DNA from 2 places in the Lysinibacillus sp. FSL L8-0126 genome. Region 1 is predicted to be linked to the other one. Evidence: a T-box and tRNA genes for the amino acid it is inferred to sense, from the RefSeq annotation. Region 1 holds a T-box; the other holds one or more tRNA genes.
The links. A T-box is a leader RNA that pairs with one kind of tRNA and senses whether it is charged. The one in region 1 lies ahead of tyrS (tyrosine--tRNA ligase), so its partner is inferred to be a tRNA-Tyr.
Positions count from the first base shown of each region.

Region 1 (5,256 bases):
CTCTATTCGTTATTTCCTAGTATAAAGAGGAAAATGCCACGAGAAAAGCCCTTTTCTGAAAATAAAAATTTGTTGTACATTTTCCTGTCAATCATGTTTTTTGCTATAAAAATGTGGATAAAGTGCAGTTTCCCACTAAAAAAGAAGATAAATGCATGAAAAAATTAATATTTATGCCGAAATGAACTGTACCTTTTTCAATAATACAATATAATAGAATGAACATGATTATTTTCCTAACACTTGGTAGGCGAACATAATTTTTTAAAAAAATTTAAAGAGGTGAAGCGCATGATCCATCCATTGAAAATTACTAGTACATTAGCCGATGAAACAAGGTACTCTATTTATGAGTACATATTGCAAGAGAAAAAAACAGTCACAGTACAACATATTGCTGATCAATTCGGCATCCATCCAAACGTTGCTCGGCTTCATTTAACAAAGCTTTCAGAAATCAATATTATTTCTGCGGACTATGTCAAAACAGGCAAAGGTGGTAGACCTGGACGTGTTTATAAAGCTTCAGAGAAAGGCGTATCTCTAACATTTCCAAGACGCGATGAAGATCGTTTATTAAAATGGACGATCCAATTAATTGAAGACATTGGACCATCTGCCTTAACGAAGTGCCAAGAAATTAGCTACCAAGACGGATACCAGCAAATGAAAAATTATATCAGCGCTGAATTAACATTAAATAATTCTCTATCCTTCGATGAAAAGCTTCAGCTGTTAACGGACAATGCCGCTTTAATTGGCTATATTCCACAAATTCAACAAACCGAACATGGCAAAAAAGTGACCTTCTCCATCTTCAATTGTCCTTTCCAGGAGCAACTTACTTCGCATTCTGATATTGTTTGTTCATTACATGAATCCTATTTAAAAGGTCAATTAGATGCATTGTTTACGAACAATGAATTTGTGCAAATTGAAAGTATGATACATAATTGCGATTTATGTAAATATGAAATAAACGTGACAGAAATCGAAAGCTAGATTAAAAATCCATTTGTTTGTCACAAAGACGGAGAAGTTCCAGTTTACAGACACCTTTCATATCATTTATAATGAGTAAGAGATTATTGTGTCGTGGGCAAAAGGAGGGGAAATCTTCATGGATAATATGTATAAAGTTATGGCATTCTGGACAGGTATTTTTGCCGTTATGTTCTACCTTGGTGGTATGAACGAGGTATCGCTATTATTCTTAGGTAATACAGGTTTATTCTTATTATTAGGCTTCTTAAACCTTTCAGAACGTATGTACATGTACATTTTCGGAGCATATTTAACTGTATTCTTCGCTGGCTTCACGTACTATACAACATTCATTCACGTACCTGGTGGCGGTCATTAATACAAAAAAAATCGCGTATCTCACAACTGCTGAGATACGCTTTTTTATGCGCTTTGGTTATTCCTTTTTAAAATCCATTTAAGAAAGGATTTGTCTCCATTTCTGCGCCTACTGTTGTATAATTTCCGTGTCCAGGATAAATAATAGTATCCTCGGGTAGTGTCAACAATTTGTGATGAATGGATGCTAATAATACTTTTGTTGAGCCACCTACTAAATCTGTACGTCCCACACCTTGTTCAAATAACGTATCTCCAACAATGGCAAAACCATCTTTTTCAAAAACATAAGAAATACTACCAGGTGAGTGTCCTGGGGTAAAAACAGCTTGGAAAGCAAAATTACTGATCTCAAATAGCTGTTCTTCTTTAATAATTGTGTCTTGCGCTGGTGCTACTACCCTATAATCTGGTAATGCAGCATATTTACTAGAGCCATTCTTCGTTGGATCTCCTAGCCAGCTAACTTCCTTTTCATGAATCCATACAGGAATATCAAACACTTCGCGTACAGCATCTACAGCCCCTATATGATCAAAATGGGCATGTGTTAAAAAGATAGCAAGTGGTTTTAAGCCATTGCTACGAATTGTTTTAATAAGACGCTCTGCTTCCTCACCTGGATCAAATATAATACATTCTTTTTCTTTATTCGATACGATATAGCAATTCGTTTGAACAGGTCCAAGAGAATAACTTCGTACGTTCATCATAGTGATCACCTCAACTTTCTATTATACAGGCTTTGCCACAATTTGACGATAAATGTTCATAGTTTACGCTATTTTAGTTCTCGACAAAAACAAACAGAACGTTTACAATTAAGGAGGAATATTGTTTGCGACATTCATTTTCTGATGTCGAAAGGAGTGTCTATTTTTAATGAACTTATTAATGGTTATTTTTGGTCTAGTAGCGATTTTAGCTGTAGTTGGTACATTCCAAGCAATAAAAGAAAAGAACCTATTAAGCGTTGTTTTCAACTTATTAAGTGCCGCTGTATTCGGATGGTTCGTCATCATGACGATTGTTCACAGTGGGTATCCACCACAATTACACTAAAATTCAGACAAAAAGGAGCAGTCTCCCTGGAGATTGCTCTTTTTTTGTATTTATTATTTATTTAATTTAAGAAATCGTTTCTTACCAATTTGAATGACATCATCATTCATTAGTACAAGTGATAAATCATCCATTACTATTTTTTCTCCATTCAAGGATACTCCATTTTGCTTGATTAACCGCAGAAATTCACTCTTACTATGAATATAATCCATTGCCACTAGTTGTGGGATAATATCCACTATTCTTTCCTTATCAATTTCTAGGAGCAGTATAGGAATATTTTTTGGTATTTCCTTTCTTTGAAATGCAGCTTGGAAATAGGATTTAGCTTCCTCCATTGCTGTAGTCCCATGGTATAAGGCCGTTATAATTTCTGCTAACTGTAATTTTACATCACAGGGATTCTCTCCCATTTGCAGTCTATCTTGAATGGTTTGCACTTGTAGTGGATGCTCATCTGTTGCTAGTTCAAAATATTTGATGAGTAAGGCATCTGGTACTTCCATTACCTTTTTAAACATGACCTCTGGCGCTTCACTGACACCAATATAATTGCCAAGGCTCTTACTCATTTTTTCAATGCCATCTAAACCTTCGAGTAATGGCATAAAAATGGCAATTTGTTTTTCTAACCGCCGTTGCTTTTGTAAGGTGCGGCCCATTAAAATATTGAATGTTTGATCTGTTCCCCCTAATTCAATATCGGCCTGTAGCTCTACCGAATCATATGCTTGCATAAGCGGGTAGAAAAATTCGTGGATGCCAATTGGTATTTGCTGACGGTACCGTTTTTGAAAGTCCTCACGTTCTAACAGTCGAGCAACGGATGTCGTGGCTGCCAGCTGAATGACTTCTTCAAATGACAGCTTTGCTAACCATTCACTATTGAAACGAATAGTTGTCTTGTTCATATCTATCACTTTAAAAATTTGCTCACAGTATGTTTTAGTGTTTTGCTTGACCATGTCATCACTTAACGCGACACGGCCTTTTGCTTTACCCGTTGGATCACCAATACGCCCTGTAAAATCACCGATAACAATGACCGCCTGATGCCCTAAATCCTGCATTTGCTTTATTTTCCGTAGAACGACTGCATGCCCTAAATGAATATCCGGGGCGGACGGATCAAGCCCTAACTTAATGATTAAAGGCTTCTGCTCCTTATAGGATCGCTCTAATTTTTCGAGTAATTCCTGCTCATCAACGATTTGATGAGCCCCCTTCTTAATTATCGCTAATTGCTCTTTTGGTGTTAAAAACATATGAAACATCTCCTTGTAATATTAAATATTAATATTGCAAGCTCTATAAGAGTTCACTAATCAACTACGCCTCAGCGTAAGAGGACGGCCAAATCAAGATAAACACTTGGGCTGTAAAGGCATAAAAAAAGCCCTTAGGACTAATCCTAAGGACGTTCATGAACGTGTTACCACCTTTTTTCGAGAGCTATTCACACAGCCCTCCTCAATAAGTACAGCCATAGCGATACTTTTGCAATGATTACGGATGCAACTCCGTCGTAGCCTACTAAAATTTCGGTACGCAGCTCCAAGATGTATTCACTTTAATATCCCTTGCGCCTCTCAGCAACCGGCTACTCTCTGTCAGTTCGATTAAAGCTACTCGTTCTTTTCCATGCCTTTCACTCTTATACTCCGAAATGCAAAAACAAATCTTCGTTATGCAGATATTTAAATTTATTATAATTGCTTATAGTAATTTGTCAATCAAAAAAGAAAAGAGAGACCTCAACTTGAGATCTCTCTTTTGTTATTTGACGGAATCCTGTTTTAAATTACCTGTCTTTTCATCATAGAAACGTAGCAGGTCTCCATTTATGATAGCATCGGAATTTTCCAGCTCCATTGTCGCACGATCAGCATATGACTGGCATGGCTCACCATCTATTTCTTCACCAGTTGCTTTGTCATAGCAAGCTTCTCCAGCATAAACATATTTATCTGTTATAAAGCGTCCATCACGGAAGACAACAAAATCCTCATGCTCTGGAGAGAATAAATCTGCACCCATTTGCATGTCTTTTGACGTTTCAACGCCAAGAAGATGTAAGATTGTTGGACGTAAATCCATTTGTCCTGAAATCTCTGTCATTTCTTTACCATCGTCAGATCCTGGGATATGGATGAATAAAGGCACTTCTTGAAGCAATGCATTGTCCATTGGTGTAATTTGTTCTTTTCCTAAATATTGTGCCATCGCTTTATTATGGTTTTCAGAAATACCATAATGGTCTCCATACATTACGATAATAGAGTTATCATAAACACCTTGATCTTTTAACTCTTGGAAGAAGTCTTTTAAAGCTTCATCCATATAACGTACTGTCTGGAAGTAACGATTTAATGTACCTGAATTTGAATCATATTCAGGAATCATAATATCTTCAGGATCCAAAGTGAATGGATAGTGGTTCGTTAACGTAATTAATCTTGAATAGAATGGCTGTGGCATGTCTTTCATTAAAGCAGCAGATTGCTCTAAGAATGGTGTATCTTTCATACCCCAGTTGACAGCTTGCCCTTCTTCAACCGTATATGAATCTATATCGTAGAATTTATTAATTTTTAACGATTGATACATGATATCACGGTTCCAGAATGATTTATTATTCGGGTGCATGACATTTGTAAAGTAGCCATTTTCTCCAAGGCGTTCAGCCATTGAATTATACGTATTTCCACCATGCGTGAAGAATACAGCACCACGACCTAATCCAAACAATGAGTTTTCAACAATAAACTCTGAGTCAGATGTTTTTCCTAAGCCTGTTTGGTGATAGAAGTTACTGAAATAATACGTATC
Region 1 is NZ_CP152028.1:3,196,581-3,201,836, reverse strand. It holds gene MHI34_RS15640 (helix-turn-helix domain-containing protein) at 292-1,002, shown strand; gene MHI34_RS15635 (DUF2626 family protein) at 1,121-1,363, shown strand; gene MHI34_RS15630 (MBL fold metallo-hydrolase) at 1,431-2,075, opposite strand; gene MHI34_RS15625 (DUF2759 domain-containing protein) at 2,245-2,424, shown strand; gene tyrS (tyrosine--tRNA ligase) at 2,478-3,692, opposite strand; T-box leader at 3,838-4,078, opposite strand; gene MHI34_RS15615 (LTA synthase family protein) at 4,204-5,256, opposite strand, start outside.

Region 2 (5,256 bases), 2.0 Mb from region 1:
CACTTGTACTAGTGGTCGTAACGATTTTAATTTGGATACCTCAATTGAAATCAAATAAACCTGAGCCAGCCACTACCTCTAAAATGACGAGTACACCCTTATGGAAGTCACCTGTTACTTGGGCTGTCACAGGTGCAATGGGATTACAGTCTTTATTATTTTATACGACTGCTGCTTGGATTCCCGAAATCTACATCGCCCAGGGATTGGCTCCTGACAAAGCTGGTTGGATGTTTTCTATCATGCAATTTTCACAAGTACCAATGGCATTGGCTGTGCCTATCATTGCAAGTAAAATGGCTTCTCAAAGACCTCTTGTAGTGATGTTTACATTCTTCTATTTAATAGGCTTTACTGGAGTTGTCATGGAGTGGACAAGTCTTGGGGTACTGTGGATGATTCTTTTAGGTTTAGCAGGAGGTTCTTCATTTGCCTTAGCGATGATGTTCTTTACACTTCGTACACGCACGGCATTTGAGGCAGCAGATTTATCAGGCTTTGCACAATCATTAGGTTATTTATTTGCCGCCATTGGCCCTATTCTTTTTGGCTACTTACATGATTTATTTGGTGGCTGGAATATTGCTGGTTGGCTCTTTGTAGCTGTGGCGACCATTCTTTTCTTTTGCTCAATGAGAGCTTCTAAAGACGAATATGTCCATTAAAATAAAGCAGATGGGATAACTGCTCATATTTCCCATCTGCTTTACTTCTATATAAGTATAGACGTTTTATTTGTCCAATTGCTGTAGTAAGGTTAGCAGTTCAGTAAGACGGTCTGCTGTTTCTTTGTTGTGAGCTATAACTGCTGCAAAAATAGGAACAGCCTCTTGTAAGAGTATATAACTAAAATAATAATAGCTTACAAAAGCTTTCTGCTCATAACCCTTTGGCGTTTCCTCCTCCCATTCCAGCTCATCATTCTCTTCGTGATCCATCCATAAATATTTGACATCTAACAGCTCCTGCATAGTTTGAACTGAATAGGATGGGTCTAGATAATCTTCAGAAATTGCATGTGCCACAGCTAAATAAAGCTCTACTTCTTGTACAGAGACATCCCCCGTATTTTTGCTAGCAAGCTTTTTTAGAAGGACAAGCAAAGCCCATGGTGTGACCTGCCATAGTGTACCTTGATGCTCCACTAACTCAGCTAGCTCTGTATATTGCTCCTGTTCAATCAGCTGAGGGATAGCCGTTCCTCTTCCATAAGGTGTCGTCAATTGTAACCACGGGATACTCGGAATTTGCTCATTCAACATAGCGTTTCGTCCTCTCCACAATCAGTTAATAGCATGGTTTTTGATAAAAATAATTGGGTGTATGATAAATATTGACATAAGGTTTATGGAAAATATGAGTCGTTGCGGGCGAAAGTGGTGGGATTAGCCATGTCCAGTTGCCTGTAACGTCTCGTCCTGCTGATTCCTCTGCTTCTTCAAACAATTTAAACTGCTGAGCAGCTGTATGATGATCGACAATGCTCACGCCTTGTTCTTTAAAAGAATGAAGGACAGCAATATTAAGCTCCACTAATGCACGATCACGCCAAAGTGAAGCTTGCTTGGTTGTATCAAGATTAAAAACCTCCGCAATAGCTGGTAGCATATTATAACGGTCATGATCTGCTAAATTACGTGCACCGATTTCTGTCCCCATATACCAGCCATTAAAGGGTGCGGCTTGGAAATCAATGCCTGCCATTTGAAAACGCATACTTGAAATTATGGGTACAGCATACCATTTCATTCCTAATTTCTCTACATCCACTGACTCTGGATGACGAATTGGCACCTCTAAAATATATTCTACAGGAATTGTAAACAGCTGCGGAGCTCGCTCATCTACTTGTATAACAAGAGGTAACACATCGAATGGTGTCCTCTCACTTTTCCAACCTAACGATTCACATACTTTAGTAAAAACAATAGAATGTGCATCACCAATAACGCCAGCTTCCGTTTCATAGCCTGCATAACGAATTAGCTGATGATTCCATATACGCACCCTGTTCGAAGCAAATACTGTTATTGTTGGACGGATTTTTCCACTATTTGTTGCATAATCGATATGCTCCAGTAGTTTTTGAAAAATATCCTGTTCATCTAAAACGGCACGTGCATCTACTACATGCAATGATTGCCAAAACAGACGACCAATACATTTGTTACTATTACGCCACGCCACCCGTGCACCAAAAGCTAGCTCCTCTGTTGTTGGGTCGTACTCACCTGCATTCTTAATCTGTTGTAATCTATTCGCTAACCAACGCTCTGATTCATCTTGTTCTGTCTGATATAAACTTAAAAATTGCTGGATCTCCTGTATATTCATTTCGATTCCTCCACTTATCCTCATATTAGAGGAACAAAACGACAAGCACCACGAAAATAGCTATAAAAAAACATACATATTGCATATATGAAATAGTTTGTTCAAATTTATAATGAATCGAATCATGATTAGAAGATATTGTGAATGAAGAAGGAAAAGAGGTGGGCGACATCTTATAGAAAGGAGAAACAAAATATTAGTCATGTAAAAAAGCTACTGAACCATTGATAGCGGATTCGTAGCTTTCACTCTTTACTAATGTATCATTTATTGATAAAAGAAAAAGCATGTAACACAATATTTGTGCTACATGCTTGATGACCCGTACGGGATTCGAACCCGTGTTACCGCCGTGAAAGGGCGGTGTCTTAACCACTTGACCAACGGGCCGTGGCTCCGAAGGCAGGACTCGAACCTGCGACAACCTGATTAACAGTCAGGTGCTACTACCAACTGAGCTACTTCGGAATAATGATGGGCCTAAATGGACTCGAACCATCGACCTCACGCTTATCAGGCGTGCGCTCTAACCAGCTGAGCTATAGGCCCATTTTGGAGCGGGTGATGAGAATCGAACTCACGACATCAGCTTGGAAGGCTGAGGTTTTACCATTAAACTACACCCGCAAATAATGGTGGGTCAGGACGGAATCGAACCGCCGACACTTAGAGCTTCAATCTAATGCTCTACCAACTGAGCTACTGACCCAAAATGGAGGAGGTAGAGGGATTCGAACCCCCGCGCGGTGTTACCCGCCTGTCGGTTTTCAAGACCGATCCCTTCAGCCAGACTTGGGTATACCTCCAAAAATATTGAACTGGTGGAGCCTAGCGGGATCGAACCGCTGACCTCCTGCGTGCAAGGCAGGCGCTCTCCCAGCTGAGCTAAGGCCCCATTTATCATAAAAAATGGTCGGAATGACAGGATTCGAACCTACGACCCCTTGGTCCCAAACCAAGTGCTCTACCAAGCTGAGCTACATTCCGAAAACATAAATTTATTGGCGCGCCCGACAGGAGTCGAACCCATAACCTTCTGATCCGTAGTCAGACGCTCTATCCAATTGAGCTACGGGCGCAATATTCATTAAAAAACGATGAGCCATGAAGGACTCGAACCTTCGACCCTCTGATTAAAAGTCAGATGCTCTACCAACTGAGCTAATGGCTCGTAAAAAAGAAAAATGGCTGGGGTACTAGGATTCGAACCTAGGCATGACGGAATCAAAATCCGTTGCCTTACCGCTTGGCTATACCCCAATTTGAAAATGGGGCGACTGATGGGAATCGAACCCACGAATGTCGGAACCACAATCCGATGCGTTAACCACTTCGCCACAATCGCCACTATATAAATTATAACAGCTGTATATGAACGAGTACCTCAATACCTGGCAGGGGCAGTAGGAATCGAACCCACACCAAAGGTTTTGGAGACCTCTATTCTACCGTTGAACTATGCCCCTAAAATGGTGGAGGGGGACGGATTCGAACCGCCGAACCCTAAGGAGCGGATTTACAGTCCGCCGCGTTTAGCCACTTCGCTACCCCTCCAAGGGAATGGTGCCGGCGATAGGAGTCGAACCCACGACCTACTGATTACAAGTCAGTTGCTCTACCAACTGAGCTACACCGGCAAAAAAAAATGGCGGTCCCGACCGGGATCGAACCGGCGATCTCCTGCGTGACAGGCAGGCATGTTAACCGCTACACCACGGGACCATTTGGTTGCGGGGGCTGGATTTGAACCAACGACCTTCGGGTTATGAGCCCGACGAGCTACCACTGCTCCACCCCGCGATAATACTATACTGTTTTAAAAATAATGGTGGAGGATGACGGGCTCGAACCGCCGACCCTCTGCTTGTAAGGCAGATGCTCTCCCAGCTGAGCTAATCCTCCACGAAAAATAAGCGAAGCGATGTCCTACTCTCACAGGGGGAAGCCCCCAACTACCATCGGCGCTAAAGAGCTTAACTTCCGTGTTCGGTATGGGAACGGGTGTGGCCTCTTTGCCATCATCACTTCACTTATTCAGTTGAAAGAGTTGTTCTTTCAAAACTGGATAAACGGTTCATTGAATGTTTCAAACGTTTTGGTTAAGTCCTCGATCGATTAGTATTCGTCAGCTCCATATGTCACCACACTTCCACCTCGAACCTATCTACCTCATCGTCTTTGAGGGATCTTACTTACTTGCGTAATGGGAAATCTCATCTTGAGGGGGGCTTCATGCTTAGATGCTTTCAGCACTTATCCCGTCCACACATAGCTACCCAGCGATGCCTTTGGCAAGACAACTGGTACACCAGCGGTGTGTCCATCCCGGTCCTCTCGTACTAAGGACAGCTCCTCTCAAATTTCCTACGCCCACGACGGATAGGGACCGAACTGTCTCACGACGTTCTGAACCCAGCTCGCGTACCGCTTTAATGGGCGAACAGCCCAACCCTTGGGACCGACTACAGCCCCAGGATGCGATGAGCCGACATCGAGGTGCCAAACCTCCCCGTCGATGTGGACTCTTGGGGGAGATAAGCCTGTTATCCCCGGGGTAGCTTTTATCCGTTGAGCGATGGCCCTTCCATGCGGAACCACCGGATCACTAAGCCCGTCTTTCGACCCTGCTCGACTTGTAGGTCTCGCAGTCAAGCTCCCTTGTGCCTTTACACTCTACGAATGATTTCCAACCATTCTGAGGGAACCTTTGGGCGCCTCCGTTACCTTTTAGGAGGCGACCGCCCCAGTCAAACTGTCCGCCTGACACTGTCTCCTGCCCCGCTAAGGGGCATGGGTTAGAATTTCAATACAACCAGGGTAGTATCCCACCGACGCCTCCTTCGAAGCTGGCGCTCCGAGATCTCTGGCTCCTACCTATCCTGTACAAGTTGTACCAAAATTCAATATCAGGCTACAGTAAAG
Region 2 is NZ_CP152028.1:1,245,467-1,250,722, forward strand. It holds gene MHI34_RS05985 (MFS transporter) at 1-665, shown strand, start outside; gene MHI34_RS05990 (hypothetical protein) at 732-1,262, opposite strand; gene MHI34_RS05995 (nitric oxide synthase oxygenase) at 1,288-2,334, opposite strand; tRNA gene MHI34_RS06000 (tRNA-Glu) at 2,653-2,724, opposite strand; tRNA gene MHI34_RS06005 (tRNA-Asn) at 2,726-2,802, opposite strand; tRNA gene MHI34_RS06010 (tRNA-Ile) at 2,810-2,883, opposite strand; tRNA gene MHI34_RS06015 (tRNA-Gly) at 2,888-2,961, opposite strand; tRNA gene MHI34_RS06020 (tRNA-Phe) at 2,968-3,043, opposite strand; tRNA gene MHI34_RS06025 (tRNA-Ser) at 3,048-3,140, opposite strand; tRNA gene MHI34_RS06030 (tRNA-Ala) at 3,154-3,229, opposite strand; tRNA gene MHI34_RS06035 (tRNA-Pro) at 3,245-3,321, opposite strand; tRNA gene MHI34_RS06040 (tRNA-Arg) at 3,337-3,413, opposite strand; tRNA gene MHI34_RS06045 (tRNA-Lys) at 3,433-3,505, opposite strand; tRNA gene MHI34_RS06050 (tRNA-Gln) at 3,520-3,594, opposite strand; tRNA gene MHI34_RS06055 (tRNA-His) at 3,604-3,679, opposite strand; tRNA gene MHI34_RS06060 (tRNA-Trp) at 3,727-3,800, opposite strand; tRNA gene MHI34_RS06065 (tRNA-Tyr) at 3,805-3,888, opposite strand; tRNA gene MHI34_RS06070 (tRNA-Thr) at 3,896-3,971, opposite strand; tRNA gene MHI34_RS06075 (tRNA-Asp) at 3,981-4,056, opposite strand; tRNA gene MHI34_RS06080 (tRNA-Met) at 4,060-4,134, opposite strand; tRNA gene MHI34_RS06085 (tRNA-Val) at 4,161-4,236, opposite strand; rRNA gene rrf (5S ribosomal RNA) at 4,248-4,363, opposite strand; rRNA gene MHI34_RS06095 (23S ribosomal RNA) at 4,430-5,256, opposite strand, start outside.
Region 2: it has a tRNA-Tyr gene. The T-box ahead of tyrS (tyrosine--tRNA ligase) is inferred to sense a tRNA for this amino acid. The anticodon was not compared.